3 regions of the Streptomyces collinus genome follow, and region 1 is predicted to be linked to each of the others. Evidence: riboswitches for the same ligand, from Rfam matches in the RefSeq annotation. Region 1 holds a riboswitch; each other region holds the start of a gene.

Region 1 (9,590 bases):
GCGGGACGGGTGTGGTGTGTTCGTGTGCAAAGCGGTCCTTTCGGCGGCGATCACGTTCGTAGTTCAACACGCGATCACGTCCGCGCCGGTTTCACCGCGCGCCCGACGAACGCTCGGAACGCCCGGGAGCCTCCCTGGACCCGGAGGCCTCCCGGGTGCCCGAGCCGGCCGGACGGCGCTCAGCAGCGGGGCCCCGGGCATGTCCGGCTGGTCCGCCGGATTGCGGCGGGCGGTGAGATCCGGGGCCGTGGGCCGGCTGCCGAGCACGTTCGCGCCGGTTTCACCGCGCGCGTCCGGTTTCTCAGAACATCCCGGGAGCCTCCCGCACCCGGAACGCCTCCGCGTCCCACGAGCCGTCCAGCCGCGGCGCCAGCCAGTGCGGCGCGGCCGCCCGGGAGCCTCCCTGGACCCGGAGGCCTCCCGGGTGCCCGACCCGGCCGGACGGCGCTCAGCAGCGGGGCCCCGGGCATGTCCGGCTGATCCGCCGGATTGCAGCGGGCGGTGAGATCCGGGGCCGTGGGCCGGCTGCCGAGCACGTCCGCGCCGGTTTCACCGCGCGCGTCCGGTTTTTCAGAACATCCCGGGAGCCTCCCGCACCCGGAACGCCTCCGCGTCCCACGAGCCGTCCAGCCGCGGCGCCAGCCAGTGCGGCGCGGCCGCCCGGAAGCCGGCCGGGGCCAGGGCGCCCGACCCGGCCGGGACCGAGCCCAGCAGCGGGGCCCCGGCCACGTCCGGCAGGTCCGCCAGATTGCAGCGGGCGGCGAGATCCGGGGCCTCGGGCCAGCTTCCGATGACGATCCCGGCCGGCTCCAGCCCCCGGGAGCGCAGTTCACGCGCCGTCAGCTCCGTCGTGTTGAGGGTGCCGAGCCCCGCGGGGGCCACGACCAGCACCGGCGCAGACAGCAGCCGTGCGGCGTCCGCGAGGGTGCCGCCGGCCGCGTCGAACCGGACGAGCAGCCCGCCGGCCCCTTCGACCAGCACCAGGTCGTGCTCGGTGGCCAGCTTGGCGGCGGCCTCCGCGACCTCGTGCGGATGGACCGGGGCCCGCCCCGCCCGGCGCGCTGCCGTGGCCGGCGCCAACGGCTCGGGATACCGGGCGAGTTCCGCCGTCGTCACCGGGCCCGCGAGGCGCGCCACCTCGGCGGCGTCCCCGGGCTCGTCGGGCGCTACGCCCGTCTGCGCGGCTTTCAGCACGGCCACCGACCGGCCGGCGGCCAGCGCCGTCGCGGCGACGGCGGCGGTCACGACCGTCTTGCCGACCTCCGTGCCCGTGCCCGTGATCACCAGTACCGGCATGTCATCCCTCCCGCGCCGCCGCGCACACGGCCCGCGCGATCCGCGCCAGGTCCGCGTCGCCCGTGACGTACGGCGGCATGGTGTAGATCAGATCGCGGAACGGCCGCAGCCACACGCCCTCGCGCACGGCCGCCGCCGTCGCCGCCGCCATGTCCACGGGGTGGTCCAGCTGCACCACCCCGATGGCGCCGAGCACCCGTACGTCCTTCACTCCCGGCAGCTCCGAGGCCGCCGCGAGCCCGTCCCGCAGGCCCGTCTCGATCCGCTTGACCTCCGCGAGCCAGTCCTGCCCGAGCAGCAGCCCGATCGAGGCGCAGGCCACCGCCGCCGCCAGCGGATTGCCCATGAACGTCGGGCCGTGCGCGAGCACCGGCACCTCGCCCCGCGAGATGCCGTCGGCCACCCGGGCGGTGCACAGCGTCGCCGCCATGGTCATATAGCCGCCGGTCAGCGCCTTGCCCACGCACATCACGTCCGGCGTCACGGCCGCGTGCTCCGCCGCGAACATCGCGCCCGTACGGCCGAATCCGGTCGCGATCTCGTCGAACACCAGCAGCACGTCATGCGCGTCGCACGCCTCGCGCAGCACCCGCAGATAGGCGGGGGAGTGGAACCGCATCCCGCCCGCGCCCTGCACCACCGGCTCGACGATCACCGCCGCCAGTTCGCCGGCGTGCCGCTCGATCAGCGAACGCAGCTGTTCGGCGTACGTATCGTCGTACTCCGCCGGGGGCGGACCGGCGAACACCTGACGCTGGAGCACCCCGGTCCACAGCTCGTGCATCCCGCCCTCGGGGTCGCACACCGACATGGGCTGCCAGGTGTCGCCGTGGTAGCCGCCGCGCCAGGTCAGCAGTCGCTGCTTGCCGGGGCGGCCCAGCGAACGCCAGTACTGCAGGCACATCTTGACCGCGACCTCGACCGACACCGACCCCGAGTCGGCGAGGAAGACGTGCTCCAGACCCTCGGGCGACATGTCGACAAGGAGCTTCGCCAGGCGCACGGCGGGCTCGTGGGTGAGCCCGCCGAACATCACGTGGCTCATCCGCCCGAGCTGCTCGCGGGCGGCCTCGTTGAGCACCGGGTGGTTGTAGCCGTGGATCGCCGACCACCAGGACGACATCCCGTCGACCAGCTCTCCCGTGTCGTCGGCGAGCCGCAGCCGCACCCCGCTCGCCGACTCCACGACGAGCGGTTCCTGCCGCCCGGGCATCGGGCCGTACGGATGCCACACGTGCCGCCGGTCGAGCTCCAGCAGCTCGGCCACGGCCGGCTCAGGCATTGGGGGCGAGGTCCGTCCCGGCGCCCCGGCGGCGCACGGCGACCAGGTCGGTCCGTGCTTCGTCGGCCCGGGGAGGAGCCGCCGTCCCGGCGGATCCACAGACCTCGCCGCTCTCCTGCGAGCCGCACCCGCCGCCCTCGCCGCAGCCCCCGGACGCCCGGTGCTCCGGCAGCGTCACCTGGTCGGTGCCCTCCACCTCGAACCCGGCGTCCGCGATCATCTCCAGGTCGGCCTTGCCGGCCTGGCCCTCGCTGGTGAGGTAGTCGCCGAGGAAGATCGAGTTGGCCAGGTGCAGGGCGAGCGGCTGCATCGTGCGCAGATGGACCTCGCGCCCGCCGGCGATCCGCACCTCCACGTCGGGGCAGACGAACCGCGTCATCGCCAGGATCCTGAGGCACCGCTGCGGGGTCAGGTTCCACTCCTTGCCGAGCGGGGTGCCCTCGAACGGGATCAGGAAGTTGACCGGAACCGAGTCCGGGTCCAGCTCGCGCAGGGAGAAGACGACGTCGACCAGGTCCTCGTCCGTCTCGCCCATGCCGGCGATCAGCCCGGAGCAGGCGGACAGACCGGCCGCGTGCGCCTTCTGCACGGTGTCGACGCGGTCCTCGTAGGTGTGCGTGGTGGTGATCTCCCCGTACGTCGCCTCGGACGTGTTGAGGTTGTGGTTGTAGGCGTCGGCTCCGGCCTCGCGCAGCCGCTCCGCCTGGCCGTCGGAGAGCAGTCCGAGGCAGGCGCACACCTCGACGCCTTCGTTGTTGTCCTTGATCGCCTTGATCGTCTCGGAGACCCGGTCCACGTCCCGGTCGGTCGGGCCACGCCCGCTGGCCACCAGGCACACCCGCTTGGCCCCGCCGGCCACACCGGCCGCCGCCGCGTCGGACGCCTGGCCGGGCTTCAGCCAGGTGTACTTCAGGATCCCGGCCGTCGAGCCGAGCCGCTGCGAACAGTACGAGCAGTCCTCGGGGCACAGGCCGGACTTGAGGTTGACGAGATAGTTCAGTTTCACCCGCCGGCCGAACCAGTGCCGGCGCACCTTTCCGGCCGCGGCCACCACATCGAGCAGGTCGTCGTCGGACGTCGCGAGGACGGCCAGAGCCTCGTCGCGGGTCGGCAGCTCGCGCCGAAGCCCCTTGTCCACCAGCGTGTTCAGCAGGTCCATGGAAGCCGATCCTGTCCTAAGGAGGTGCTCGGGGCAAAGGAGAGTTCGCACAACAGAGTCGCTTCGAGGTGTGGGTATTGCCACACAGTGACCTGCTGGTGGTCCCGCTAGTGTCTGTGCACTGCCTACAAATTCCCCGGAGGACCACCCATGGCGTTCGGCTGGATCGACGAGCAGGCGGAGCTGCGTGCCCGCGCCGGACTCGTACGGACTCTGCGCCCCCGTCCGGCCGATTCGCCGCTCCTGGACCTGGCGAGCAACGACTACCTCGGGCTGGCCCGCCACCCCGAGGTCACCGAGGGTGCGGCCCGGGCCGCGCGGACCTGGGGCGGCGGCGCCACCGGCTCCCGGCTCGTCACCGGCACGACCGAACTGCACGCCGAACTCGAACGGGAACTGGCCGATTTCTGCGGCTTCGAGGCGGCCCTCGTCTTCTCCTCCGGCTACGCCGCCAACCTCGCGGCGGTCACCGCGCTGGCCCCGCACGGCTCCCTGATCGTCTCCGACGCGGGCAACCACGCCTCACTCATCGACGGCTGCCGGCTGGCCCGCGGTACCACGCAGGTCGTGGCGCACGCCGAGCCGGACGCCTCGCGCAAGGCGCTGGCCGGCCACGAGGGCACGGCCATCGCCGTGTCCGACACGGTCTTCTCGGTCGACGGCGACGCGGCTCCCCTCGCCGCCCTGGCCGAGGCCTGCCGGGAGCACGGCGCCGGACTGGTCGTCGACGACGCCCACGGTCTGGGCGTCCTCGGCGACGGCGGTCGCGGCGCCCCGCAGGCGGCGGGGCTCGCGGGCGCGGACGACGTCGTCGCGACGGTCACGCTGTCCAAGTCGCTGGGCAGCCAGGGCGGAGCCGTCCTCGGCCCGGCCCGGGTCGTCGAGCACCTGGTCAACGCCGCCCGCACGTTCATCTTCGACACCGGACTCGCCCCCGCCGCGGCGGGGGCGGCCCTGTCGGCCCTGCGGTTGCTGCGCCGCGAACCGGAACGGGCGGCGCGGGCCCGCGCGGTGGCGGGCGAACTGCACGCACGCCTGACCGCCGCGGGTCTGGAAGCGGTGCGTCCGGACGCCGCGGTGGTCTCGGTGCGCGCGCCCTCTCCCGAGGACGCCGTGAACTGGGCGGCACGGTGCCGCGCGGCGGGCCTGGCCGTGGGGTGCTTCCGTCCTCCCTCCGTGCCCGACGGCATCTCCCGGCTCAGGCTGACCGCCCGCGCCGACCTGACCGGTCAGCAGATCGAACGCGCTGTGGGGCTGATCGGCGAGACGCGGCCATGAGTCGGCGTGACACGGCCGTGCGTCGCGCGATGACGGTCTGACCGGACGGGGTTACATGCGGTCCACCCCGGCCGCGAACGCGGCCCAGCTCCCCGGGGAGAAGAGCAGTGCGGGTCCGGACGGGGTCTTGGAGTCGCGCACGGCGAGCAGTCCGGCCCAGGGCGGGGCGTCCGGACACGCGGTCTCGACGCAGTTGTTCGCGCCGGTGCTGTAGCTGCTGCGCAACCACCGCACACCGTGCAGTTCGGTGCTTGAGGGGACGTGACGAGGCAGTGCACGCATGGTGCCTCCTTACGCGCCGGCGGCTGTCCCGGCGATGAAATCCAACGAGTCCTCGGGCGAAAGGGCGTGGATCTGAAGGGCGTTGAAGGCCTCCGTGTAGGCCTGGAGGTCTTCTTTCCGTTCGAGGTAGAGGCTACTCGTCAAGTGGTCGAGAACAACCACATCCAGATCAGAAGTGCTCGAAAATGAGAAGATAACGAAAGGTCCGGTGACGCCGATGTGCGCCCCGGCCGCGAACGGCAGGACCTGGAGGCGCACTTGGGGCAGCCGCGCCGCCTCGACCAGCCGCTCGAGCTGGCGGGTCATGACCCCGGGCCCGCCGACCTCCCGCCGCAGCACCGCCTCGTCCAGGACGGCGCTGAGTCTCAGTGGGGGATCGGCGCGCAGCACGTCCTGCCGGGCCAGCCGCACTTCCACCAGAGTGTCGAGCCGGTCCTCCGGGAGCCCCTCCACCGCCGCCCGCGTCACCGCACGCGCGTATTCGGGCGTCTGGAGCAGGCCCGGCACGACCGTGGTCTCCAGCGTGCGCATCGCGCCGGCCTGGGACTCCAGACTGATGAAGTCCCAGTAGGTCGGCGGCAGCACCCCGCGGTAGGCGTGCCACCAGTGGTGCCGGCCGCCGCTGTCGTCGGACCCCGCCAACGCCATGAGCAGTTCGCGGAGTTGAGAGTCCGCCACGACGTAGGCGTCGAGAAGTAGCCGCACGTCGGCCGGTTTCACCCCGCTCGTGCCCGTCTCGATCCGGCTGACCTTGGACTGGTGCCAGCCCACCAGCCGGGCCGCCTCACCGCTCGTGAGCCCCGCAGAGGTGCGCAGCGCACGCAGTTCGGCGCCCAGTTTCCGGCGGCGCACCGCGGGACCGTGCTGCATGGCTCCTCCTTACTCCTTCCGAGCCACCCAAATACGGCCTCGCGTCGCAGAGTTCACCGCTTTGAGCGACAGATATATGCACATCTTGGTGGATCGCAGCCCTTCGCGGGCGTTCTGGTGGCACTCTGGCGACGAAACACCAGTCCGGGACCGTACTCGAACCATCCGCTCCGCGTCGGGCTGTGGTCCCGTGGGAAAGGGACGACGACGCCATGGCAGACCATTTGGAAGCATCCGTCACTCTGCCGAGCGATCCAGCCTCGGTCTCCGCAGCGCGTGCGTACGTGGTGGGCACGCTGGCGGAGTGGGGCCTGCCGGCGGACACGGAGGTGTCCGACACCGTCCGGCTGATCATCTCCGAGCTCGCCACCAACGCCGTGCAGCACACCTTCGGCCAGTCACCCACCTTCACCGTGGGTGTCGAGCTCGACCGCGATGAGCACCTGCGCATCGGTGTCACGGACAGTCATCCGCGCTTCCCCAGACGCCTGCCCGCCGCCGTACAGCAGGACAACGGCCGCGGCCTGGTCATCATCCGCTGGCTGACCGCGGAATGCGGCGGCAGGCTCCGCATCCGCCCCACCCGTGAGGGCGGCAAGACCATCTCGATCGAACTCCCGTGGGCCGTCCCGGCGCAGCCGCTGACGACGGCGGTGCAGCAGGAGCCCTAGTCACTCCCAGCAGGACCCGAAAAGACCTCCCCGACGGGTGCCCTCCACGCACCCCCGGCCCGCGCCACCGACATCCGGGCCACCCACGGCTACGACGCCCGCTCCGAGCCCTTCGGCCCGCCGGAGTGCGAGGCCGTCACCGGTGCCGTGCCGACGCCTCCCGGTGCGCTGCCGCTCCTCGAAGCCCGGACGGCTGCCTCACGGTTCGCCGCAGCAGTGCGGGGACCTTGACGTCGCCCTGGTCCGGTCCTTCCTCGGCGGTCTCCCCGGTGGCGTCCGCCTCCTTGCGCAGCCCCGCCCGCCGCACCAGCCGCGGGAGCAGCCCCCACAGGCCGACACAGACCAGGAACGTCGCGGCGCCCGCGGCGATACCGCCGGCCCGGCCCGTGGTCACGTCGACCACCAGCAGCACGGAACCGCTGAACGCGAACACCAGCACGCTCAGGCCGATGGTGGCCAGGCGCGAGGAGACCTGCACGATGCGGGGCTTGGCGCCCTGCTGGAAGAGGGAGCGGTGCAGCGCGGCCGGCGCGGTGAAGAGCGCGGCTGCCAGGACCGCCAGCAGCAGGGTGATGACGTAGGTGACGCACTGGACCGTGTCGAGATCCTCGAAGCGCGAGGTGAAGGCCAGCGACAGCAGGAAGGCGAAGAGGATCTGCACGCCCGTCTGGGTGACGCGGAGTTCCTGGAGCAGCTCCACGAAGTTGCGGTCGGCGCGTTGCAGCGGAGTCTCGTTGCGTGCGGTGCAGGGGCGGTGCTCGGCCATGGGGTCACGGGTATCCATGTGAGCCCGTGTCACGCTCCGGCGTGCGGCGGCGCGTCAGGACGCCGCCGCACGCCGAGCGGATCACTTCACGCGCCCGTACCAGACGCTCTTGGTCCAGAGCTTCTGCAGTCGCACCACGTCCCCGCTCTTCGGGGAGTGCCAGAGCTTGTTCTTACCCGCGTAGATACCGACGTGGTACACGTTGCTGCCCGAGTGGAAGAACACCAGGTCTCCCGCCTTGCGGTTCTTGGCGGAGATGTGGCGCGTCTTGTTGTACTGCTGGGCAGCCGTACGGGGGAGCTTCTTGCCGGCCTTCTTGAACGAGTAGAGCGTGAGCCCGGAGCAGTCGAACCGGTGCGGACCGGTGGCCCCGTACTTGTAGGGCGAACCCTTCTTGGAGGCCGCGATCTGGAGTGCCTTGGTCGCCGGCGTGGCTGCCGCGGCCTCGGAGGTGAAGCCGGGCGCCACGATCGAACCGCCCACGGCGGCGATGGTGAGCGCCGAGGCCGTGCCGGCCCGGACCATGAGCGACGGGACACGATTGAGCGCAGTCATGCGCAACCCTTCGTCAGCCGCCTGTGAAGGATGACCTGTCGGATTCGGGCTGGCGAAGTTGCCCGGCCGCTGACGCGGCTTCACCCCAAGGGCTGCTCGGGCGAGGTCATGGCGTGACCGTCCCGGCGACCCGTCGTGCTTGGGTCCTCCACTCCTGCCGATCCACTCCTGTCGACCGGTCATCCGGGCGGCGGCAGGATTCGGCGTCCGCCCGGATCGCCCCGCCACAGCGGCGGGGGCTTGTCGTCAGACAGGGATCTTGGCGCATGCCTGTCCGGATTTCCCAACGGAACCGGGGGTTTGTGTTGTTACTCACCACTCACCCGTTCGGGTGGACACGTGTGCGTTCGAGCCACTGTCCACGCATTCGCGGACCCCCGGACCAGGGACGGAATGCCCCATTCCGTCCCTGGGCTACGCGCGTTGCGCAACCGGAACGGCCCCAAAATCGGTCTCCCGCCTACTCCGAACAGGGGTACGTCTTTTGGTCCGTTTCGACTCAGCTCCGGACGCTCCGGTGACGGCGCGGGTGTCCGGGCCGGCGCTTCCGCGTCAACTGACGGACTCCGGGGGCAGGGTGAGCCGGGCCGTGCGCCGCTCGCCGTCCAGCACACGCAGCGCCCGGGCCAGCGTGCCGGCGTGCAGTTCCGTCTCGCCCCGCTGATGCATCAGGGCCAACGCGTCGCGCAGTGCGGTGGCCTTGCCGACCAGCGCCTGGGCGGCGCGCAGTCCCCGGTAGGTGTCGCCGTCCTGCGCCGGGTTGATGCGGCCCAGCAGGTCGACGACATCGAGGTAACGGTCGATCAGTTCCGCCTCGGCGCGCGTCAGGGCGGGCAGCGGCGGCAGTTCGGGCGGGAGCACCGGGACCTCACCGACCGGTCGGCGGGGCGAGGGTGGCCTTGCGGCTGGGGATGATCCCGTCCACCAGGCCGTATTCCACCGCTTCCTGGGCGGTGAGGATCTTGTCCCGCTCGATGTCCGCGCTCACCTGCTCCCGGGTGCGACCCGTGTGCAGCGCGAGCAGCTCCTCCATCCGGACCCGGATGCGCGTCAACTCGTCCGCCTGGATCGCCAGATCACTGGCCTGCCCCCGGACCGGCTCGGGCAGCGCGGGCTGATGGATCACCAGGCGGGCGTCGGGCAGGGCGAATCGCTTGCCGGGCGTGCCCGCCGCCAGCAGCACCGAGGAGGCGGCGCCGGCCTGGCCCAGGCAGATCGTCTCCACGTCGCAGGAGACGTACTGCATCGTGTCGTGGATCGCCGTCATCGCGTGGAAGGTGCCGCCGGGGGAATTGATGTAGAGCGAGATGTCCCGCTCCGGGGCCTGGTGCTCCAGGTGCATGAACTGGGCCATGACGTCGTTCGCCGAGGTCTCGTCCACGGGAGCCCCGAGGAAGACGATCCGCTCCTCCAGAAGCTTCGAGTACGGAT
Region 2 (9,590 bases), 4.2 Mb from region 1:
TACCGGTCGGGATCGTCGGAGAGGGCGAGCTGCACCGCGGGGTCGAGGCCGCCGACGCGGTACTGCGCGGCGGCGACCGAACCCAGGGCGGCCCGGGCGGAGTTGAGCCGCTCCTCCTGGCGCGCCGCCTGGTCCTGGAGGCTTTTCAACCGCTGCCCGGCCGCTTCGGCCTTCTCCTTCGCGCCGTTGTACTTCTCGGTGGCGACCTCAGCCTCCTGGTACAGCTTGTCCACCTTGGCTCTGACCTGGCCGGGTGTGAGCTGTGGCTCGGCGTGTCCGGTTCCGTCGAACCCCGTCGCCGTCGCCGCGCCCGCGAGGGCGATCGTGGCGGCCGTTCGGGCCTTGCCGCCACCCATCGAGCGCTGTCGGGGCTTGCGGTGCGCTGCCACCTGAAGGCCACGTCCTTTCCTCGACCGCCGACGGGTGCGTGCGGCCGCCGGGGGGAGCGGACGGGCGGCCTGCGCGTCCGGCGACGGCCCGCACAGGGGGAGCGGATCGCCGCCGGACCTTTTCGGCGGTGGTGTCCGACTGCCGCCCCTGGCCCGGGCGGCGGTGGGGAGCCGGGCACCTGGTGGAGGACGCTAAACGCCGCCGCGACGGGGCGGTGGCAGGTGTGCGGAAGTGTCTTGAGAGGACCGGCGGTGACCGTATGCGACCGCCGCCCCGCCTTGACGCCGTCGACTTCACTCAGCGTGATGACCGATGCACCGAATCATGAGCGAGTGACCGTGATCGGGTGCTATGGGGCGCATATGTGCATCAGTGGGCCGGTGTCGGGCGGTCCAGGGGCCCTGATTAGGCTCCGCCCTCATGGACGTACTCATCCACCTCTTCGTCGGCCTCCACATCATCGGCATCGCCTCGCTCCTGGGCGGTTTCCTCACCCAGATGAAGGCGATGGGCGAGGGTACCGCCCGCTACACCCCCGCCATGCTGCACGGCGCGCTCACGATGCTGGTCACCGGTGTGGCCCTGGTCGGCCTCAACCAGGCCGACGACCAGTCCGTGAACAACATCAAGATCGGCGTGAAGCTGGCCCTGCTGATCGTGATCCTCGGCCTGGTCTATGTGAAGCGGGACGACGAGAAGGTGGACAAGGGCCTCTTCGGCCTGGTCGGTCTGCTGACGACGGCGAACATCTTCATCGCCGTGCTCTGGACCTGACCCGGGAGCGCCGGGCGCCGTCCCGGGCCGAGGTGACCGCCCAGGCGGTGCACCCGAGCCACGCGGCCACCGCGACCCACAGCAGCACCTCTCCGACGGCGTCGAGCCAGGGGACGTCCAGGGCGGCGGCGACGGCCATGGTGGCCTCGGCCGTCACCACCGCGGCGAACACGGTCGCCCAGCGCCGCACGTCGTAGTGGTGGCGGGGCCAGAACAGCTCGGCGAGCAGCAGGGCGACGCAGGCGACCAGCGCGAGCACGAGCAGCGTGACGGCCGTCGTGCGCAGGACGTCGGCGTTGTCCTCGTTCCACAGGTACAGGCGCGCGCTGTCGGCGCTGAGGAGTTTCGCCCCGGCCAGTGCGGAGACGGCGAGGGCGCCGGCCGCGAGCCAGTGGTCCCCGCGCCCCTCCTCCACCTGCCGGGGCTGGAAGCGGAACAGGGCGAAGCCGTAGAGCACGAGACCCAGCCAGAACAGCACCAGGGCCGCGTGGGCGAGCCAGGCCGACGTATCGGCCGCGGCGAGCGTGGCGCCGAGCACCGCGAGCCCCTGGGTGGCCACGCAGCGCAGGAACACCGTGCCGTGCCGCCCCCCGGCCTCCGCGGTGAGCAGCACCGCCCAGAGCAGCATCGCGAGTGCCAGCAGCGCCTCGGCGACGGGCTGCAGGCCGGCCGCGGAGAAGCCGGTGCCCAGGACGGCGGTCGCCGCCACGGCCGTGAGCTCGGCGGGCGTCTCCGCCCGCCACCCGCCGCGTGCGCGCTGGACGAGGCCGGCGCCCGCCGCCGCCAAGGCCGCGCAGGCCAGGGCGAGGGCGATGCGGGAGAGGACCTCGTACCCCGCCGAGTCGAGACCGACCGACACGATGCCGGTCGCCAGCGCGTACGTCGACCACCAGGTGGCAAACGGGGAGGGACCGGACATAGTGCCGATGCTAGAGAGCGCCGCACCCGTTACGGGAAGGGCACGCGCGCGTGCCCCTCAAAAAGCGTGACGGGACATCCCGGCACGCCTGGCCGGTCGAGCTCGGCGCGCCCCTCGCTGCCGAGCCGCCGGTGTGAACCTGCGGATTCAGAATGGCCGGTCTTCAGTGACCGAAAACCGACTTATTTACTACGCCGCAAGGAAAGGGAATATGGTGTTCCCTATTTGCGAAGCTCAAAACCAGCTCAATAAACCATTGCCCGACATTCGAGGGGGATAAAGTCTCACCCGTTTGTGAATCGAGAACATGACAGGGGAGCTCTATGTTCACGCGTTCCGTCAGGCGTAACGCCGTCGTCGCCGCAGCCCTGGCCCTGACCGCCGTCACCGCCACGAGCGCTGACGCCGCAGCTGACTCAGACACCAAGAAACCGAAGATCATCGAACTCGGAGGCAGCAAGGGCCTCAAGATGATCGAAGGCGCCGACGGCAAGGCCCTTCTGCAGGCCGACGCCACCGTGACCGCGGCTGCCGCCAACGTTTGCGGCTCCGGTTACACCATCTCCGCCGGCGCTGCGCGCTACGGCACCAACGCCAGCCTCTACCTGTGGTGGAACGGCAAGTACAGCGGCTCCAACAAGCTGTACGACAAGTACATCTGCGGTGTCCTCTTCAACGACACCGGCGCCGCGCGCTCCATGGGCATCCGGCTGAAGGACAACTTCACCGACACGCCTCACGCCGAGGACTTCGGCACGTACAGCACCTACGCCGGGCCCGTCTACCAGAAGCGCGGCGGCTGCGGCGAGGCGTACTCCTACATGAAGTCCGGGAGCAGGGTCGTCGTCGACAACATCTACACGATGTCCGGATGCAACTGACCTGAACTCGTGACGGGCTGCGTAGCGCGCAGGGCGTCGGCAGGCATTCCAAGGCCGCGAATTCAATGCCGCTGACGTGCCCCAGGAAGACATCGCTGCCACCCTGCGGAGCGTTTCTCAGCGATCTGTCGCAGACGGCAGACCGACGACAGACCGCTGAGAATCCGACTGACTGGAACCGGCCCCGCAGGGACTTCTCAGGCCGGCCGCACCACGCTGTGGATGGCCGACTCGCCGTCGTAGTAGGTCGACTCCTCGCGCACGTACGTGCCGGGCTTCGGGGCGTGGATCATCATGCCGTTGCCGATGTAGATCCCGACGTGGGTGACGTCGTCGTAGAAGAAGACCAGGTCACCGGGCTGGGCCTGGGAGAGCGGGACCGTGGTGCCGGCGTTCACCTGGTCGTAGGTCGTGCGCGGCAGGTCGACGCCGGCGGCCTTCCAGGCGGCCTGGGTGAGACCGGAGCAGTCGTAGGAGCCGGGGCCGACCGCGCCCCACACATACGGCTTGCCGATCTGCGCGCGGGCGAAGGCGAGCGCCTTGTCGGCCTTGGTGGCGTACGAGGAGTCGGCCGGGGCCGTCGAGGTGGACGAGCCGGAGCCCGCCGAACCCGACGACGAGGATCCGCTGTCCTGCTGCTGGGCGGCCTCCTCCTGCGCCTGCTGCTGCGCGGCCTGCTGCCGGGCCAGCTCTGCGGCCTTGCGGGCGGCCTCCTCCTGCTTCTCCTTCTCGATCGCCGCGAGCCGGGCCTTCTCCTCGGCGGTCAGCTTCGACATCAGCTCGCGCGCGTCGGCGAGCTTGCGCTGGACGGTCGCCTTGGCGGCCTTCAGATCGCCCTGCGACTCGGTGAGCGCCTCCAGGCTCTCGGTGGCCTCCTGGCGCTTCGTCATCGTCTCGGACTGCTGCGCGATGTAGTCGTCGACCGCGACCTTCTGGCGGCCCGTCATCCGGTCCATCAGCTGGGTCTGGTCGAAGTAGTCCTGCGGGGTGTCCGCCAGCAGGAACGTCGCCGTGTCCGGGGCGGCGGCGCCGGTGCGGTACTGGGCGGAGGCGAAGGACCCCAGCTCCTCGCGCGCCTCGTTGAGCTTCTGGGTGCGCTTCGCGACGTCGTCGATGAGGGCGTCGGCGCGTTTGCGCTGCTTCGCCGTCTTCTCCTTGGCCGCGTTGTACTTCTCGGTCGCCGACCCCGCCTGGCGGTACAGGTCGTCGACCTTCTTCTCGACTTCTTCCAGGCTGGGTTTGTCGTCGGCCTCGGGGGCGGCGTTGGCCGACTGGGACAGCAGGGCCACGGAGGTGAGGGCCGCCGTTGCGAGGGCGGGGGTCCGTATGCCTGCCACGCGCGTACCCGTAGGACGCGACTTGCGGTGCGACGCCAAGGGAGGCGACTCCTTCCACGTTCCGCCTACCGGGTTAGCTGTCGGGTTCGGGCGGGTGGTTCGGAAGGTTTGCCCTACGGCCTTCTCCGCACAGGGAGTCGGGCCGATTCACCCCAGGTTCACGGTTGGGTCCCCGGCTCCGGCTGCCACTGCGGCACACCGGACTCGGCGGAGGCCGCGCGGCCCGGCGACGTTCGCCGGTGGGGGTCATGCGGCCTGGTCGCACGGTAGCCAACTCGTGTGGCCCCTGTGAAGGTTGATGGGTGATATGCCCGATACATTTTCGTGACCTCGGTCATGAACGTTGCCGAGAGTGAATGATCGAGGGGGTTTGGTCACGTTTCATCCATGATTGCGGGGGGTGTAGCAGGCCGTGATCATGCGGTCATGGAGGGCGACAATGCGCCGCCGGCCGGTCGCCGGGGGGTCGGGCGCCCGGCGATGTTCTCAGGGCGGCGGCGGGCTGTCAGTGGGGCGCCCTAGACTCGGAGAGCGATGAGCAGCCTCTTTGACGACAGCTTCCTGGCGAACCTCCAGGCCCAGCGGGGCCCCGCGGACGAGCCCCCGCCGCCGCCCGAGGACGATCACGTTCCGGAGTCGATTCCGGACGATCTGTTCGGCGGGAAGTTCGACGCGCCCCCGGACCGGGACGCCTACTACCGGGACGGCGCACCCCGCCCGGTCGTGGACACCGCCGCGCTCCTGGAAGGGCTGAACGACAACCAGCGCGCCGCCGTCGTCCACTCCGGCTCCCCGCTGCTCATCGTGGCCGGTGCCGGCTCCGGCAAGACCCGCGTGCTCACGCACCGCATCGCCCACCTGCTCGCCGAGCGCGGCGTGCACCCGGGCCAGATCCTCGCGATCACCTTCACCAACAAGGCCGCGGGCGAGATGAAGGAGCGCGTCGAGCAGCTCGTCGGCCCGCGCGCCAACGCCATGTGGGTCATGACGTTCCACAGTGCGTGCGTGCGCATCCTCCGCCGCGAGAGCAAGAAACTCGGCTTCACATCGAGCTTCTCGATCTACGACGCCGCCGACTCCAAGCGCCTGATGGCCCTGGTCTGCCGTGACCTCGACCTCGACCCCAAGCGCTTCCCGCCGAAGTCCTTCAGCGCCAAGATCAGCAACCTGAAGAACGAGCTGATCGACGAGGAGGACTTCGCCGCCCAGGCCACCGACGGCTTCGAGAAGACCCTCGCCCAGGCCTACGCCATGTACCAGTCGCGGCTGCGCGAGGCGAACGCCCTCGACTTCGACGACCTGATCATGACGACGGTCAATCTCCTGCGCGCCTTCCCGGACGTCGCCGAGCACTACCGCCGCCGCTTCCGGCACGTGCTGGTCGACGAGTACCAGGACACCAACCACGCCCAGTACGCCCTCGTCCGGGAGCTGGTCGGCACCTCCGAGCACCCCGTCGACGTACCGCCCGAGGCCGAGGTCCCGCCCGCCGAGCTGTGCGTCGTGGGCGACGCCGACCAGTCGATCTACGCCTTCCGCGGCGCGACGATCCGCAACATCCTCCAGTTCGAGGAGGACTACCCGGACGCGACGACCATCCTGCTGGAGCAGAACTACCGCTCCACACAGACGATCCTCAGCGCCGCCAACGCGGTCATCGAGCGCAACGAGTCCCGCCGCCCCAAGAACCTGTGGACCAACGCCGGCTCCGGCGCCCGGATCACCGGCTACGTCGCCGACACCGAGCACGACGAGGCGCAGTTCGTCGCCGAGGAGATAGACCGCCTCACCGACGCGGGGCACGCGAAGGCCGGCGACGTCGCCGTCTTCTACCGCACCAACGCCCAGTCCCGTGTCTTCGAAGAGATCTTCATCCGCGTCGGCCTGCCCTACAAGGTCGTCGGCGGCGTCCGCTTCTACGAGCGCAAGGAGGTCCGGGACGTCCTGGCCTACCTGCGCGTGCTCGCCAACCCCGAGGACTCGGTGCCGCTGCGCCGGATCCTCAACGTCCCCAAGCGGGGCATCGGCGACCGCGCCGAGGCGATGATCGACGCCCTGTCCCAGCGGGAGAAGATCAGCTTCCCGCAGGCGCTCAAGCGCGTCGACGAGGCGTACGGCATGGCCGCGCGCTCCACCAACGCCGTCAAGCGGTTCAACACGCTGATGGAGGACCTCCGCACCGTCGTAGAGTCCGGCGCCGGGCCGGCCACGGTTCTGGAAGCCGTGCTGGAGCGCACCGGATACCTCGCCGAGCTGCAGGCCTCCACCGACCCGCAGGACGAGACCCGGATCGAGAACCTCCAGGAACTGGCCGCCGTCGCCATGGAGTTCGAGCAGGAGCGCGGCGAGGACGAGCAGATCACGCTGTCGGACTTCCTGGAGCAGGTCGCGCTGGTCGCCGACTCCGACCAGATCCCCGACGAGGAGGACGGCGACGGCGTCATCACCCTGATGACCCTGCACACCGCCAAGGGCCTGGAGTTCCCCGTCGTCTTCCTCACCGGCATGGAGGACGGCGTCTTCCCGCACATGCGCGCCCTCGGGCAGACCAAGGAACTGGAGGAGGAGCGGCGCCTGGCCTACGTCGGCATCACCCGCGCGCGGGAGCGGCTGTATCTGACGCGGTCCACCCTGCGCAGCGCCTGGGGCCAGCCGTCGTACAACCCGCCCTCCCGGTTCCTGGAGGAGATCCCGCCGGTCCACATGGAGTGGAAGCGGACGGGAGCCACCGCGCCCGCGTCCTCCGGGCCGGTCTCGGCGGTGGCGGCCTCGCTGTCCTCGTCCCGCTCGCGCTCGTCGGCGTCGGGCGCCTCCGGGTTCGCCACGCGGCGCACCTCGGAGAAGCCCGTGGTGTCACTGGCCGTCGGGGACCGCGTCACACACGACCAGTTCGGGCTCGGGACCGTCGTCGGGGTCAAGGGCACGGGCGGCAACGCCGAGGCGACGATCGACTTCGGTGACACCAAGCCGAAGCGGCTGCTGCTGCGGTACGCGCCGGTGGAGAAGCTGTAGCCCTGTGAGGTGAGCCCCGTCGGACGGACCGGCGGGGCAGGCGGGACGTTACGAAGGGTCGATGCCGTGGCTGCGCAGCCACGGGAGCGGGTCGATCGCCGAGCCGCCGGCCGGGCGCACCTCGAAGTGCAAGTGAGGGCCTGTGGAGTTGCCGGAGTTGCCCGATCGGGCGATCGGATCGCCCGCCTTCACGGTCGTACCCGAGGGGACCGTGTAGGTGGAGAGGTGGCAGTACCACGTCTCCGTGCCGTCCTTGGCGGTCACGACCATCATGTTGCCGTACGCGCTGTTCCACTGGGTGCGCACAGTGCCGTCGGTCGCGGCCATCACGGTCGTGCCGTACGAGACGGGGAAGTCGATGCCGGTGTGCAGAGACATCCAGTTGATGCCGGACTGGCCGTAGTAGGCGCTGAGTCCGTGCCGCGCGACCGGCAGGGCGAATTTGGGGCGCAGCCGCTCCTTGCGGGCCGCTTCCTCCGCCGCGCGCTTCTTCTCGGCCGCCTGCTGGGCCTTGAGGTCGATGCGCTCCTGCGTACGGCTGGCCCGGTCGGCGAAGTCGTCGGCGCCGGCGGAGAGGCTCTGCAGCTGGGTGTCCAGCTTGTTGTTGGCGGCGGCCGGCTTGACCGGCTGCGCGTCCGCCGCGGTCGTCTGAGCGTCCGCGGCACTGTCGTCGGCGAAGGCGCCGACGGAGACGGCGGCGATCCCGGCGACACCCATCACGCAGGCCGAGGGCACCGCGATGGTCATCAGCGCCGAGCGCTTGGGCGGTGTGCGGCGGCGGGATCGGGAAGCGGCGCGCGAGGCCGCACGCCCCGAGGGAGCGGGGGTGACGTCCTCCTGGCCGTCCAGAAGCGGGGTGACGACGGGCAGTTCACCGGTGGCGGCCGGTTCATCGCCCTCCACGGCGGCGTCGTGGAAGCCGGCTTCGGCGGATTCGTCGTAGGCGACCTGCTCGAAGGCCGAGGTCTCGTGCTGGTCGAAGGTTTCGGCGGGGTGCTCGTACGCGTCCGGGTCCGATGCGGCGGTGCCGTCGGAGTTCCACTGCGTGGCGTCGTAGGCGCCCGTGTCGAAGGTTTGCGTGCCCCACTCCCACTGCTGGGTGTGGTCGGCGGGGTTGCCGGACTGGTCCGGCTTGAGCCAGGCGCCGGACTCCCACTGCCCGGTGGCGTCGGGGGAGGGGGCCTGGGACGGGATGGCCGACATCGGTTGCTGTTCGGCCGTCCAGGAGGTCGTGTCGTAGACGCCGGTGTCGTAGGCGGCGTGGTGCTGGGCCGCGTAGGCGTCGTAGTGCACGTTCTCGTGCGTGCCGGTGGGCCAGTGGCCGGTGTCGTAGCCGCCCGTGTCCTGGCCGCTGCCCGGCATGTCGCCGAAGAGGGGGTCGGTCGCGAAGCTCGCGGTGGTGTGCCCGGTGGCGTCGAAACCGGCGCCGTTGGTACCGGTGGGGTCAAATCCGGTGGCGGCGTAGTCGCCGTACGTGGTGAAGTCGCCGTACTGGGCTTCCTGGGTGCCGTACGACGCGTAGTGCGCGGAGGCGGCGTCGGAAGCCGGAGCCGGGGTCATGGTCCCCGACGGGTGACGGTCGTTCACCAACTTCTCTTTCGCCTCGACAACAGGGGCTGCCAGAGCAGTGCGGCGACTGTACCCGGCGGTACGCGGGCACGACAATCTTCGGCAGGTTTCGCCCGCGCAGGAAACGGGCATTCGGCCGTGTTTTGGCGGACGGCGGGCACGGGTTTGGCCCTGTGTTCGAAGTTTGTTCGATGCTGATCGGTGCTTCGGCGCTGAGTGATCGCTGTATGACGATTCTCAGGCGACGGTCAGACCGCCGGTGTGTTCGGCGGACGGTTCACCCGCGTGTGCCGTGTCCAGAACCTGCCGTATGCCGTTGGCGACGGCGGGGTGCACGGGCAGAGCGAGATGGCCGATGCCGGTCACGCGCACGTTCTGCGCCGTCAGATCGGGATGGTCGACGCAGGCCGTCTCCAGCGGGTCCATCACGTGGTCCAGGTCGCTCCAGAAGCTGACGAAGTGCGTACGGCAGTCGGGGGCGGGCAGAGCGAGCTCCTCGAGTACCGGTGAGCCGGGGCGCATCTGGCGCACGATGGGGTGCGCGTCGGCGAAGGGCGCCACTCGGGTTCCCGAATGCGGCGTGCCGAGCGTGACCAGGGTCCGTACGCGCGTGTCGCCGCCGAGCCGCTGCACGTAATAACGCGCTATCAGTCCACCGAGGCTGTGCCCGACGACGTCGACCCGGTCGGCGCCCGTGCGCTCGCAGAG
Region 3 (9,590 bases), 4.0 Mb from region 1:
CCGACGATGACGTCGAGATGTGCCGCGAACTGCCGTGGCGTGACCGTGAACTCGGCGATCCACTCGGGCGGGTCGTCCATCACGGCGTGGTAGAGGAAGACGGGGATGGCCGGGGTGCCCGAGGGCGATATCGGTCCCTCACCACGGGTACGTGCCGACGTCGTCATCTCGCCCCCTGAGAGGTCTGCGCCCCCTGAGAGGTCTGCGCCCCCTGAGAGGTCTGCGCCCCGTGAGCGGCCTGCGCCCCTGAAGCGGCCTGCGCCCGCTGAGCCGTCTTCTCCCGGACCGCCGCGCGCAGCGCGTACCGCGCCCGCAGATAGCCGACAGGCCCGTAGACCATCCCCCTGCGCTGCAACCGCGACAGCCGCCGCGGCCAGGGATGGGTGCGCACATCGTGGTCGCCCGGCGTGCCGGTGCCGGTGCCGTCCGCCGCGTCCGTCTCGCGTACCGCCGTCAGCGTGCGGGCGTGGGCGAGGCCGCGGGGGAGTCTCGCGAGGAACGCCGGCAACAGCGCGGGCCGGTTCACGAGCACCGCGGTGAGGTACGCCGTGAGCCCGGCGCCGTAGCCGTACGCCTGGGTCTCCAGGTCCCGCCAGGTCTCCCGGTGGTGGTGCCAGACCAGGGCGTACGGCGTGTAGCGCAGCCGGTGGCCCTGGGCGAGGACGCGCACGAACCCGTAGAGGTCGTCGCCGCCCCGGGCGGCCGTCCCGGCGCCGGTGGCCGGGTCGAAACCGCCGACGGAGCGCAGCACCGCCGTCCGGAACGCCATGTTCGCGCCCGAGCCGAACCGCCCGGCCGTGAATGGGAACAGCGGCTCGTCGCCCGGCGGACGCGCCGGGTCGTACGTCCTTGGAGTGAAGCCCTTCGCGAAGCCGCCGTGGCTCTCCAGCAGCACTTGGGCCGGGGTCGTCAGCCGCGCGGGCAGGATCAGCCCGGTGCAGCAGCCGAGCCCGGCATCGGCGGCGAAGGGCGCGCTCAGCTCGGTCAGCCAGCGCGGGTCGGCGACCACGTCGTCGTCGGTGAAGGCGACCACCTCGCCGCGCACGGCGTCCAGCCCGGCGTTGTGCGCGCCTGCGAGCCCCGGAACAGGCTCGCAGACGTACCGCACGCGCTCGGCGTACTTCCGCTCGATCAGCTCCCGCGTCTCGTCCGTGACGGGAGCGTTGTCGACGACGACGATCTCGAACCGCGGATGGTCCTGCGCCAGCAGCGAGTCCAGCGCCCGGGCCAGCTGCCCGGCGCGCTCCCGGGTGGCGACGACGACACTCGTGAACGGCGGCTCCCCGGGTTCGCCGAAGACGGCCGGCCCGCACTCCGCCCGCGCCCGCTCCACCAGCACGGCCCTGGGATCCGCCCCCTCGGGCACCTGCCCGAGCAGCGTGCCCACGGGTCGGCCGCCCCGCCTGACCAGCACGAACACCTCGCCGTGCGTCACGGGCGGGCTCCCCGGGCCGGGTCTGAGCACCGCCTCGTCACCGTCGAGGTCCAGCTCGGCGACCTGCACCGCCCCGATGTCCAGGAACCGCCGGATCTCCTCCTGCGCACGCGCCGAACGGGCCATGCGCCCACCCCCCTTGTGTGTCAGGTACGGCGCAGCCGAGCCGCGCCCTTCAGCGTCCGCGCGGCCAGCGACGCGAGCCGCGGCCTGCTGCGGACGAAGCTGTGCGCGCGGCGCGAGGGCTCGCGGCTCAGCCAGTGCAGTGCCGCGCCGGCCCCCGGCCGGGTCACCGCCCCCTCGTACACGGGCAGTTCGCCCGTCTTCAGCGCGTCCTTGTACTCGGCCGCCCCCCGCCCCAGGTCGAGCAAGCCGATGCCGTCGGCGGCCGCCGCCTCGGCCATGCGCAGGTGCAGCACGAGACCGGGCGAGAACTTCGCGAACTCCGGGTCGTAGGCCGGGAACCAGCAGGCCAGCACCGAGGACGAACGCAGTCCGAAGTGCGCGGCGACGGGCCGCTCACCGGCGTACAGCACCGACAGCGTGCCGCTGCACTCCGGCGCCCGGGTCCGGGCCAGCTGCCCGACGAGCCGGGTGATCCACTCCTGGGCGAATCGGTCCCGGCGGCCCGTCCTGCGGTACTGCGCGGACTTCCACTCCATGAGCGTGCGCAGCGCGGCCGGTTCGCGCTCGTCGAAGACGAACCGCAGCTCGCCGCCCTGCCGGCCGAGCCTGCGCTCCTTGGCCAGGGTGGTCTTCAGGAACTTCGGCGACTGCGAACGCAGTACCGACTCGTACGTCTCGTAGCCCTTCTCCACGTCGACGACGTAGGTGGCGTGCTCCTCCGCGGCGTACCGGACGAACAGCCGCTGCTCGGCCTCCAGATTGTCGAAGGCGAAGCTCGACACCGAGCAGGCCCTCAGCAGCCTGCCGGTCTCCAGCTCCAGGCCCGGCCGCAGGATCGCGCCCTGCGCGTCCGAGACACCGAGCCCGATCGCCCGGCCCTGCCCCAACGGGCCACGCTCGTAGGGCAGGAACCCGGCCGGTTCCGGCCCCTCGTACACCACGGCCACCCGGGCACCCGGCCTGACCTGGCCGACGGCTTCGGTGAACTCCGGTTCCATGAAGGGGTTGCGCGGTGCCTCGGAGGCCGCGCGCAGCGCACGCCAGCGCTCCCTCTCCCCTTCGCCGAGTTCCCCGGGCCCGGCCACGCGTATGCGCCCACTGCTCAACCCGACCCCCCGATCAAGTCCCCCCTGGACACTTGGAAGGTACCGCTCGATGCGGCCTCACGGGTAGGTAGCGGACCATGTTGTTGCCAACCGGTGCAGAGGCCTTCAACCGGGCAATCGGCATCGGTCGTACGATGAAACGAAGGGGCGCGCTGTCCGTATTCTCTGATCATGGCCGCAACCATCGCATATTCACTCATCGCCACCGATCTGGACGGGACGCTGCTGCGCGGCGACGACACCCTCTCCGACCGGTCCCTCGCCGCGCTCGCGCGGGTGGCGGACGCCGGTGCCCAGCACCTCGTGGTGACGGGCAGGCCGGCGCCCAGAGTGCGGCCGCTCCTGGACGACCTCGGCGCCACGGGGCTCGCGGTGTGCGGGCAGGGCGCGCAGGTGTACGACGCCGGCGCGGACCGGCTGCTGTGGTCCATCACCCTGGACCGGGAACTGGCCGAGACCGCCCTGGGCAAGATCGAGGCCGAGGTGGGGCAGGTGTACGCGGCGGTCGACCAGGACGGGGTCGACGGGCTCACGCTGATCGAGCCGGGCTATCTGATGCCGCACCCGACCCTGCCCGCCGTACGGGTCGACCGGCGCGACGAACTGTGGGGCGAGCCCATCAGCAAGGTGCTGCTGCGCCACCCCCATCTCTCCGACGACGAGTTGGCGACGACGGCCCGCTCGGTGGTCGGCTCACTGGCGACGGTGACGATGTCGGGGCCCGGCACGGTGGAACTCCAGCCGTGCGGTATCACCAAGGCCACGGGCCTCGCGCTCGCCGCCGAGCATCTGGGGCTGCGCCCGGCGGACACCATCGCCTTCGGTGACATGCCCAATGACATCCCGATGTTCGACTGGGCCGCTCACGGGGTGGCGATGGCCAACGCCCACCCCGAACTCAAGTCCGTGGCCGACGAGGTCACCCTGTCGAACGAGGACGACGGCATCGCCGTCGTCCTCGAACGACTGCTGGGCGGGGCTGCTCAGTACGGGCCGTTGACGTTGTCGATCGAGCCGTAGCGGTCGGCCGCGTAGTTGCAGGCCGCGGTGATGTTGGCGACCGGGTCGTACGGGTCCCACGAGGTGCCGTCGACGTGGTAGGCCTGGAAGGTCGGGTCGATGGTCTGGAGCAGGCCCTTGGACGGGGTGCCCTTGGCGGCGTTGGAGTCCCAGTTGTTGATCGCCAGGGGGTTGCCGGACGACTCGCGCATGACGTTGCGGTAGATGCCGTCGTAGGACCCGGGGATCCCCTTCTGCGCCATGATGTCCAGCGCCTCCCGGATCCACCCGTCGAGGTTGTCCGCGTAGGTCTTGGCGGACGCCTGGGTGGCCTGGGCGACACCGCCGGCGGGCTTCGCGGCCGGCTTGGCGGGGGCGGACGACTTGGTCGCCGTCTTCTTCGCGGCGTCCGTCTTGGTGGTCTTCACCGTCAGCTTCAGACCCGGGTGGATCAGCTTCGGGTCGCTGCCGACGGCGGCGCGGTTGTCCTTGTAGAGCTGCTTCCAGCCGCCCGAGACGTCGTATTTGTCCGCGATGCGGGCGAGCGAGTCGCCCTTGACCACGGTGTACGTGAGGGACTTGGCGGGCTGAACCGCCTGCGGCACGGACTGTGCGGCGGCCGGTGCGCTCTGGGGCTCGGCGGCGCTCGCGTGCGTGGCGCCGAGGAGCGGAAGGGTGAGTGCTGCTCCGCCGGTACCGGCGGCGATGAAGCCTCGGGTCAGCGGGTTGGTTCTGGGGCGACGGTGCTTGCCTCGTCCGGCCATGGCGATATTCCTCTCCGGCGCCTGCGAGGTGAGCTGTCGGGTTCGGGCCGGGAGGTGCCCGGCCGCGTACGGCGCTGTGTGCCGTGCGCGGCTTCACCCCGAGCCGTGCCGCTGTGCGGACCGGCGACTTACCTGGGTCCCCCGCTCCTGCCCTGCGTGAGTGAGTCGGTTCCTGTGGGGAGTCCGGGCGGCGGCAGGATTGGGCGTCCGCCGGACAGGCCGGGAACGTATGCGAGAGCACATGTCGGGAACAAGCACCTCAGTCACATATCGCGCGGTTGACCTTGGTCGGGGGTGTTTGGGGCGCTTGATCCTTTGCGGGAGCCAAGGTTCAACTGGCGTTCGGGGGAAGGTGGTACGGGCCGATGCCGAGGCGGGGCGGAAAAGGGGGACAAGTGATTCAACTCACTGATCACGAGTTCGCAGGGCAATTTCCACCAAGGGGAATTCACCTACTCATCACGGCAAATCGTGCATAGTTCACTACCCCTGGGTAAGTCGATTTATATCTGTTCTTATAGGTTGATCGAAAACATAACGGTCGTGATCGGATACCACCCGGCCTGTAACCCTGGGTGCTGGCGGTGATCGAAACGTGACCGGATACGCTGGCCGGAGTGAGGGCAGCGACCTATCGACAATCCGCGTAATCACCGGCAGACACAGCAGACAGGAGACCCCTCGTGACCGACGTCGGGCCGTTCGGGCTGAGCGTGCGGGACCAGGCTCTGGAAGCCGACGTCCAGGCCGGACTGGCGGCTGTCGAGGAAGGCTTGCTCGAGGCCACCAAGAGTGAGGTGCCCTTCATCACGGAGGCCGCCCAGCACCTGGTGCGGGCCGGGGGCAAGCGGTTCCGCCCGCTGCTGGTGATGCTCTCCGCCCAGTTCGGCGACCGGTACGCACCCGGGATCGTGCCGTCGGCCGTCGTCGTGGAGCTGACCCACCTCGCCACGCTGTACCACGACGACGTGATGGACGAGGCCGCCGTGCGCCGCGGTGTCGAGAGCGCGAACACGCGCTGGGGCAACTCCGTCGCGGTCCTCACCGGCGACTTCCTCTTCGCCCGCGCCTCGCACATCCTGGCCGACCTCGGCCCGGAGGCCGTGCGGGTGCAGGCCGAGGCGTTCGAGCGTCTGGTGACCGGCCAGATCCTGGAGACGGCCGGACCGCAGGACGGCCGGGACCCCGTCGAGCACTACCTCGACGTGCTGGGCGGCAAGACCGGCTCGCTGGTCGCCGTGTCGTGCCGGTTCGGCGCGATGATGTCCGGCGCCGACGACACGGTCGTGGACGTCCTGACCCAGTACGGCGAGCGGCTCGGCGTCGCCTTCCAGCTCGCGGACGACGTCCTGGACATCGCCTCCGACTCCCACGAGTCCGGCAAGACCCCCGGCACCGACCTGCGCGAGGGCATCCCCACGCTGCCGGTGCTGCGGCTGCGCGAGCGGGCGGCCCGGCTCGGACTCGCCGAGGACATCGCCCTGTGCGAGCTGCTCGACTCCGACCTCACCGACGACGCCCGGCACGCCGAGGCCCTGCGCCTGCTGCGGGCCCACCCGGCGCTGGAGCAGGCCCGGCAGGACACCGTCCGCTACACCCAGGACGCCCGTTCGGCGCTCGCGCCCCTCCCGGAGTGCACCGCGAAGGCGGCGCTCCTGGAACTGTGCGACGCGGTGGTGCACCGGGCCGGCTAGGGGCCTGTCGTTTGGATCAGGCCGCAGACGCGGGGCCTGGCACGCACATCTGCCGCGTTGTCGTCGGTTGCCGACTCCCCCACGCTCGGCTGCGCTCGCGCGGGAGGGGCCCCCATCGCGTCGACGCCCTCCTCCGCCTTGCAGCTGCACGCACCAGGCCCCGCTCACGGGCGCTGATCAGCACCGTCGATTTCCTGCGGCCTGATCCAAACGACAGGCCCTAGCCCTCCCTCCCCGCACGACCCCTACGGGTCGGGGGAGAAGCCGCCCTTCCGTGTCATACCCCAGCAGTACACGGAGTTGAGCCCGGGGTCTGACGTATCTCCCTGGCCGATTTGGTCAGATGGACACCAGGGAAAGACACCACTCCTCACCTGTTCGGGTGAGAATGGCGGCTCAGGGACGAGTGCGTGGACGACACGGACAGCCGCCGCCGACCACGGAGGTAGGGCACACATGGCACCGTACGCATCCGACGACAGCACGACCGCCGGAGAGGTCGACGAGCAGCGCTCCGGGCGGCGCAAGGCCGCGCGGTACATCGTCCCGGTCACCGTGGTGGGGGTGGCCGCCGCGACGATCGGGCTGGTCCCCGCGCTCGCCGACTCCGGGGACCCCGACCTCCCGAAGATCACCGCACAGCAACTCATCGAGAAGATCGCCAAGTCGGACGTCCAGCAGCTGTCCGGCACGGTGAGGATCAGCACGGACCTCGGCCTGCCGAACCTCGGCGGCCTGGAGTCGGGCCTGCTGTCCGGCGCCGCCGGCCAGGGCGAGGGCGGCTCCTCCGCCGACCCGACGGCCAAACTCACCGAACTGGCCTCCGGCACGCACACCCTGCGCGTCGCCGCCGACGGCCCGGACAAGCAGAAGCTGTCGCTGCTGGAGAACGCCGCCGAATACAGCGTCATCCACAACGGCAAGGACGTCTGGGGCTACGACAGCAAGTCCAACGAGGTCTACCACGGCACCTCCTCGAAGAGCCCGGAGCACGGCAAGGACCAGCAGCCGCCGGCCATGCCGAAGGACTTCGCCGAGGAGGCCCTGAAGGCGGTCGACGACACCACGTCCGTGACCGTGGACGGCACCGCCCAGGTCGCCGGCCGGGACGCCTACAAGCTGGTCGTCGAGCCGAAGCAGTCCGGTTCGACGGTCGGCGCGATCACCGTCGCCGTGGACGCGCAGACCGGCATGCCGCTGAAGTTCACGCTGACCCCGGCGGGCGGCGGCCCGGCCGTCGTCGACGCGGGCTTCACGAAGGTGAGCTTCGCCAAGCCGGCCGCCTCCACCTTCGACTTCACCCCGCCCAAGGGCGCGAAGGTCACCGAGGAGAAGGACGCGGGCAAGGCACGCGACGAGGCCTCGGGCGAAACCCCGCGCAAGGCCCCCGGCAAGCCCTTCGACCTGGGTGCGGCGCCCAAGGCCGGGAAGGACTCCGGCAAGGGCGCCGACGGCCTCGACGGGATGAAGACCATCGGCGAGGGCTGGACCGCCATAGCCACCTTCGACACCGGCGGCGAGGGCGTGCCCTCGGGCAAGGCCGGCGGCGAACTCGGCGGCTTCATGGACTCCCTCGGCGACAAGGTCCACGGCACGTTCGGCTCGGGCACGGTGTTCTCGACCCGCCTGGTCAACGCCCTCGTCACCGACGACGGCAAGGTCTACGCGGGCCTGGTCACCAAGGACGCGCTCGTGAAGGCGGCCGACGCCGGGAAGTAGGTCCCGCAGCCGCACGGGACGTCGAGAGAACGAGGAAGCCGATGGGCGAGGTGTCCGCCGGGGAACCGGAGCAGCGTGAGGCGCGGGCCGAGACCGGGGAACCGGTCATCGCCACCCGCGCGCTCACCAAGCGCTACCGCGGCGGACAGCTCGCCGTCGACGGTCTCGACCTGACCGTCCCGGCGGGCAGCGTCTTCGGCTTCCTCGGCCCCAACGGCTCCGGCAAGACCACCACCATCCGCATGCTGATGGGCCTCATCGAGCCCACCTCCGGCACGGCCCGGGTGCTCGGGCAGCCCATGCCCCGGGCCACCCGCGCCGTGCTCCCGCACGTCGGCGCCCTCATCGAGGGCCCGGCCCTCTACGGCTTCCTCTCCGGCCGCGACAACCTGCTCCGCTACGACAGCGCCGACCCGGCCGCCGACCCGCGCACCCGGCGCATCCGGGTCGCCTCGGCCCTGGACCGGGTGGGCCTGACGGCCGCCGCGGGCAAGAAGGCCAAGGCGTACTCCCTGGGCATGAAACAGCGCCTGGGTCTCGCGGCCGCGCTGCTCCAGCCGCGCCGGCTGCTCGTCCTGGACGAGCCCACCAACGGCCTCGACCCGCAGGGCATGCGCGAGATCCGCGCCCTGGTGAGGGAGCTGGCCTCGGACGGCACGACGGTCTTCCTCTCCTCCCACCTCCTCGACGAGATCGAGCAGGTCTGCACGCACGCGGCCGTGATGGCCCAGGGCCGGCTGATCACGCAGGGACCGGTCGCCGAGCTGTCCGCCGGGGCGCGCGGCCGGCTGGTCGTGACCACGCCGGACCCGGCGGAGGCGGCCCGGATCCTGAAGGAGCAGGGCGTCGCCGACGTCGTCGTCACCGACGACCGGGTGACCGGCGAACCACCGGACCGCGACCTCGCCGAGGTGAACGCCGCGCTGGTGACGGCCGGGGTCCGGGTGCGCGGCTTCACGGTCGAACGGGCCTCGCTGGAGGACGCGTTCGTGGCGCTGACGGGGGAGGGCTTCGATGTCGCGGGCTGAAGTCGCGGAAGCCGTACAGCCGGTACGGCCCGTCAGTCCGTTGTGGACCTTCGGGCTGCTGCGCAACGAGCTCGTCACCACGTTCCGGCGGTGGCGCACGCTCGCGCTGCTGGCCGTGCTGGCGGGCGTGCCGATCCTCGTCGGCATCGCCGTCAAGATCGAGACGGGCGACGGCTCGTCGCCCGGCGGCGGGGGCGGCGGAGGACCGGCCTTCATCTCGCAGATCACCAACAACGGCCTCTTCCTCGTCTTCACCGCCCTGGCCGCGACGCTCCCGTTCTTCCTGCCGATGGCGGTCGGTGTCGTCGCGGGTGACGCGATCGCCGGCGAGGCCAACTCCGGCACGCTGCGCTATCTGCTGGTCGCCCCGGCCGGCCGCAGCCGCCTGCTGCTCACCAAGTACGCGACGGTGGTCATCTTCTGCCTGGCCGCCACGCTCGTGGTCGCCGTCTCGGCGCTGACGGCCGGGGCGCTGCTCTTCCCGCTCGGTGACCTGACGACCATCTCCGGCACGCAGATCAGCTTCGCCGAGGGCCTGGGCAGAGCCCTGCTGATCGCCCTGGCAGTCGCCGCGTCACTGATCGGCGTCGCCGCGCTCGGCCTGTTCGTCTCGACCCTCACGGGCAGCGGCATCGCGGCGATGGCGACGACGGTCGGCCTGCTGATCACGGTCCAGATCCTCGACCAGATCCCGCAACTGAACGCCCTGCAGCCGTACT

The links. A riboswitch is a leader RNA that binds a small molecule or an ion and turns the genes downstream of it on or off. The one in region 1 is predicted to bind cyclic di-AMP.
Region 2: linked by a shared signal. The riboswitch ahead of RFN52_RS24845 (C40 family peptidase) and the one ahead of RFN52_RS05510 (C40 family peptidase) in region 1 are both predicted to bind cyclic di-AMP.
Region 3: linked by a shared signal. The riboswitch ahead of RFN52_RS23905 (transglycosylase SLT domain-containing protein) and the one ahead of RFN52_RS05510 (C40 family peptidase) in region 1 are both predicted to bind cyclic di-AMP.

Annotation. Positions count from the first base shown of each region.
Region 1 covers NZ_CP133771.1:1,243,923-1,253,512, reverse strand. Annotated here, with positions in the region: gene bla (class A beta-lactamase) at 1-30, opposite strand, end outside; gene bioD (dethiobiotin synthase) at 571-1,296, opposite strand; gene RFN52_RS05545 (adenosylmethionine--8-amino-7-oxononanoate transaminase) at 1,298-2,578, opposite strand; gene bioB (biotin synthase BioB) at 2,571-3,737, opposite strand; gene RFN52_RS05535 (8-amino-7-oxononanoate synthase) at 3,888-5,015, shown strand; gene RFN52_RS05530 (DUF397 domain-containing protein) at 5,067-5,297, opposite strand; gene RFN52_RS05525 (helix-turn-helix domain-containing protein) at 5,307-6,167, opposite strand; gene RFN52_RS05520 (ATP-binding protein) at 6,380-6,838, shown strand; gene RFN52_RS05515 (DUF6328 family protein) at 6,975-7,622, opposite strand; gene RFN52_RS05510 (C40 family peptidase) at 7,686-8,159, opposite strand; cyclic di-AMP (ydaO/yuaA leader) riboswitch at 8,163-8,375, opposite strand; gene RFN52_RS05505 (hypothetical protein) at 8,712-9,020, opposite strand; gene RFN52_RS05500 (ATP-dependent Clp protease proteolytic subunit) at 9,028-9,590, opposite strand, start outside.
Region 2 covers NZ_CP133771.1:5,427,217-5,436,806, forward strand. Annotated here, with positions in the region: gene RFN52_RS24825 (C40 family peptidase) at 1-389, opposite strand, end outside; gene RFN52_RS24830 (hypothetical protein) at 811-1,164, shown strand; gene RFN52_RS24835 (tellurite resistance/C4-dicarboxylate transporter family protein) at 1,142-2,083, opposite strand; gene RFN52_RS24840 (hypothetical protein) at 2,407-2,964, shown strand; gene RFN52_RS24845 (C40 family peptidase) at 3,162-4,340, opposite strand; cyclic di-AMP (ydaO/yuaA leader) riboswitch at 4,349-4,521, opposite strand; gene pcrA (DNA helicase PcrA) at 4,836-7,313, shown strand; gene RFN52_RS24855 (M23 family metallopeptidase) at 7,362-8,900, opposite strand; gene RFN52_RS24860 (esterase/lipase family protein) at 9,120-9,590, opposite strand, start outside.
Region 3 covers NZ_CP133771.1:5,242,264-5,251,853, forward strand. Annotated here, with positions in the region: gene RFN52_RS23885 (polysaccharide deacetylase family protein) at 1-167, opposite strand, end outside; gene RFN52_RS23890 (glycosyltransferase family 2 protein) at 164-1,561, opposite strand; gene RFN52_RS23895 (GNAT family N-acetyltransferase) at 1,582-2,667, opposite strand; gene RFN52_RS23900 (HAD family hydrolase) at 2,839-3,687, shown strand; gene RFN52_RS23905 (transglycosylase SLT domain-containing protein) at 3,651-4,430, opposite strand; cyclic di-AMP (ydaO/yuaA leader) riboswitch at 4,434-4,611, opposite strand; gene RFN52_RS23910 (polyprenyl synthetase family protein) at 5,114-6,124, shown strand; gene RFN52_RS23915 (LolA family protein) at 6,581-7,843, shown strand; gene RFN52_RS23920 (ABC transporter ATP-binding protein) at 7,885-8,871, shown strand; gene RFN52_RS23925 (ABC transporter permease) at 8,858-9,590, shown strand, end outside.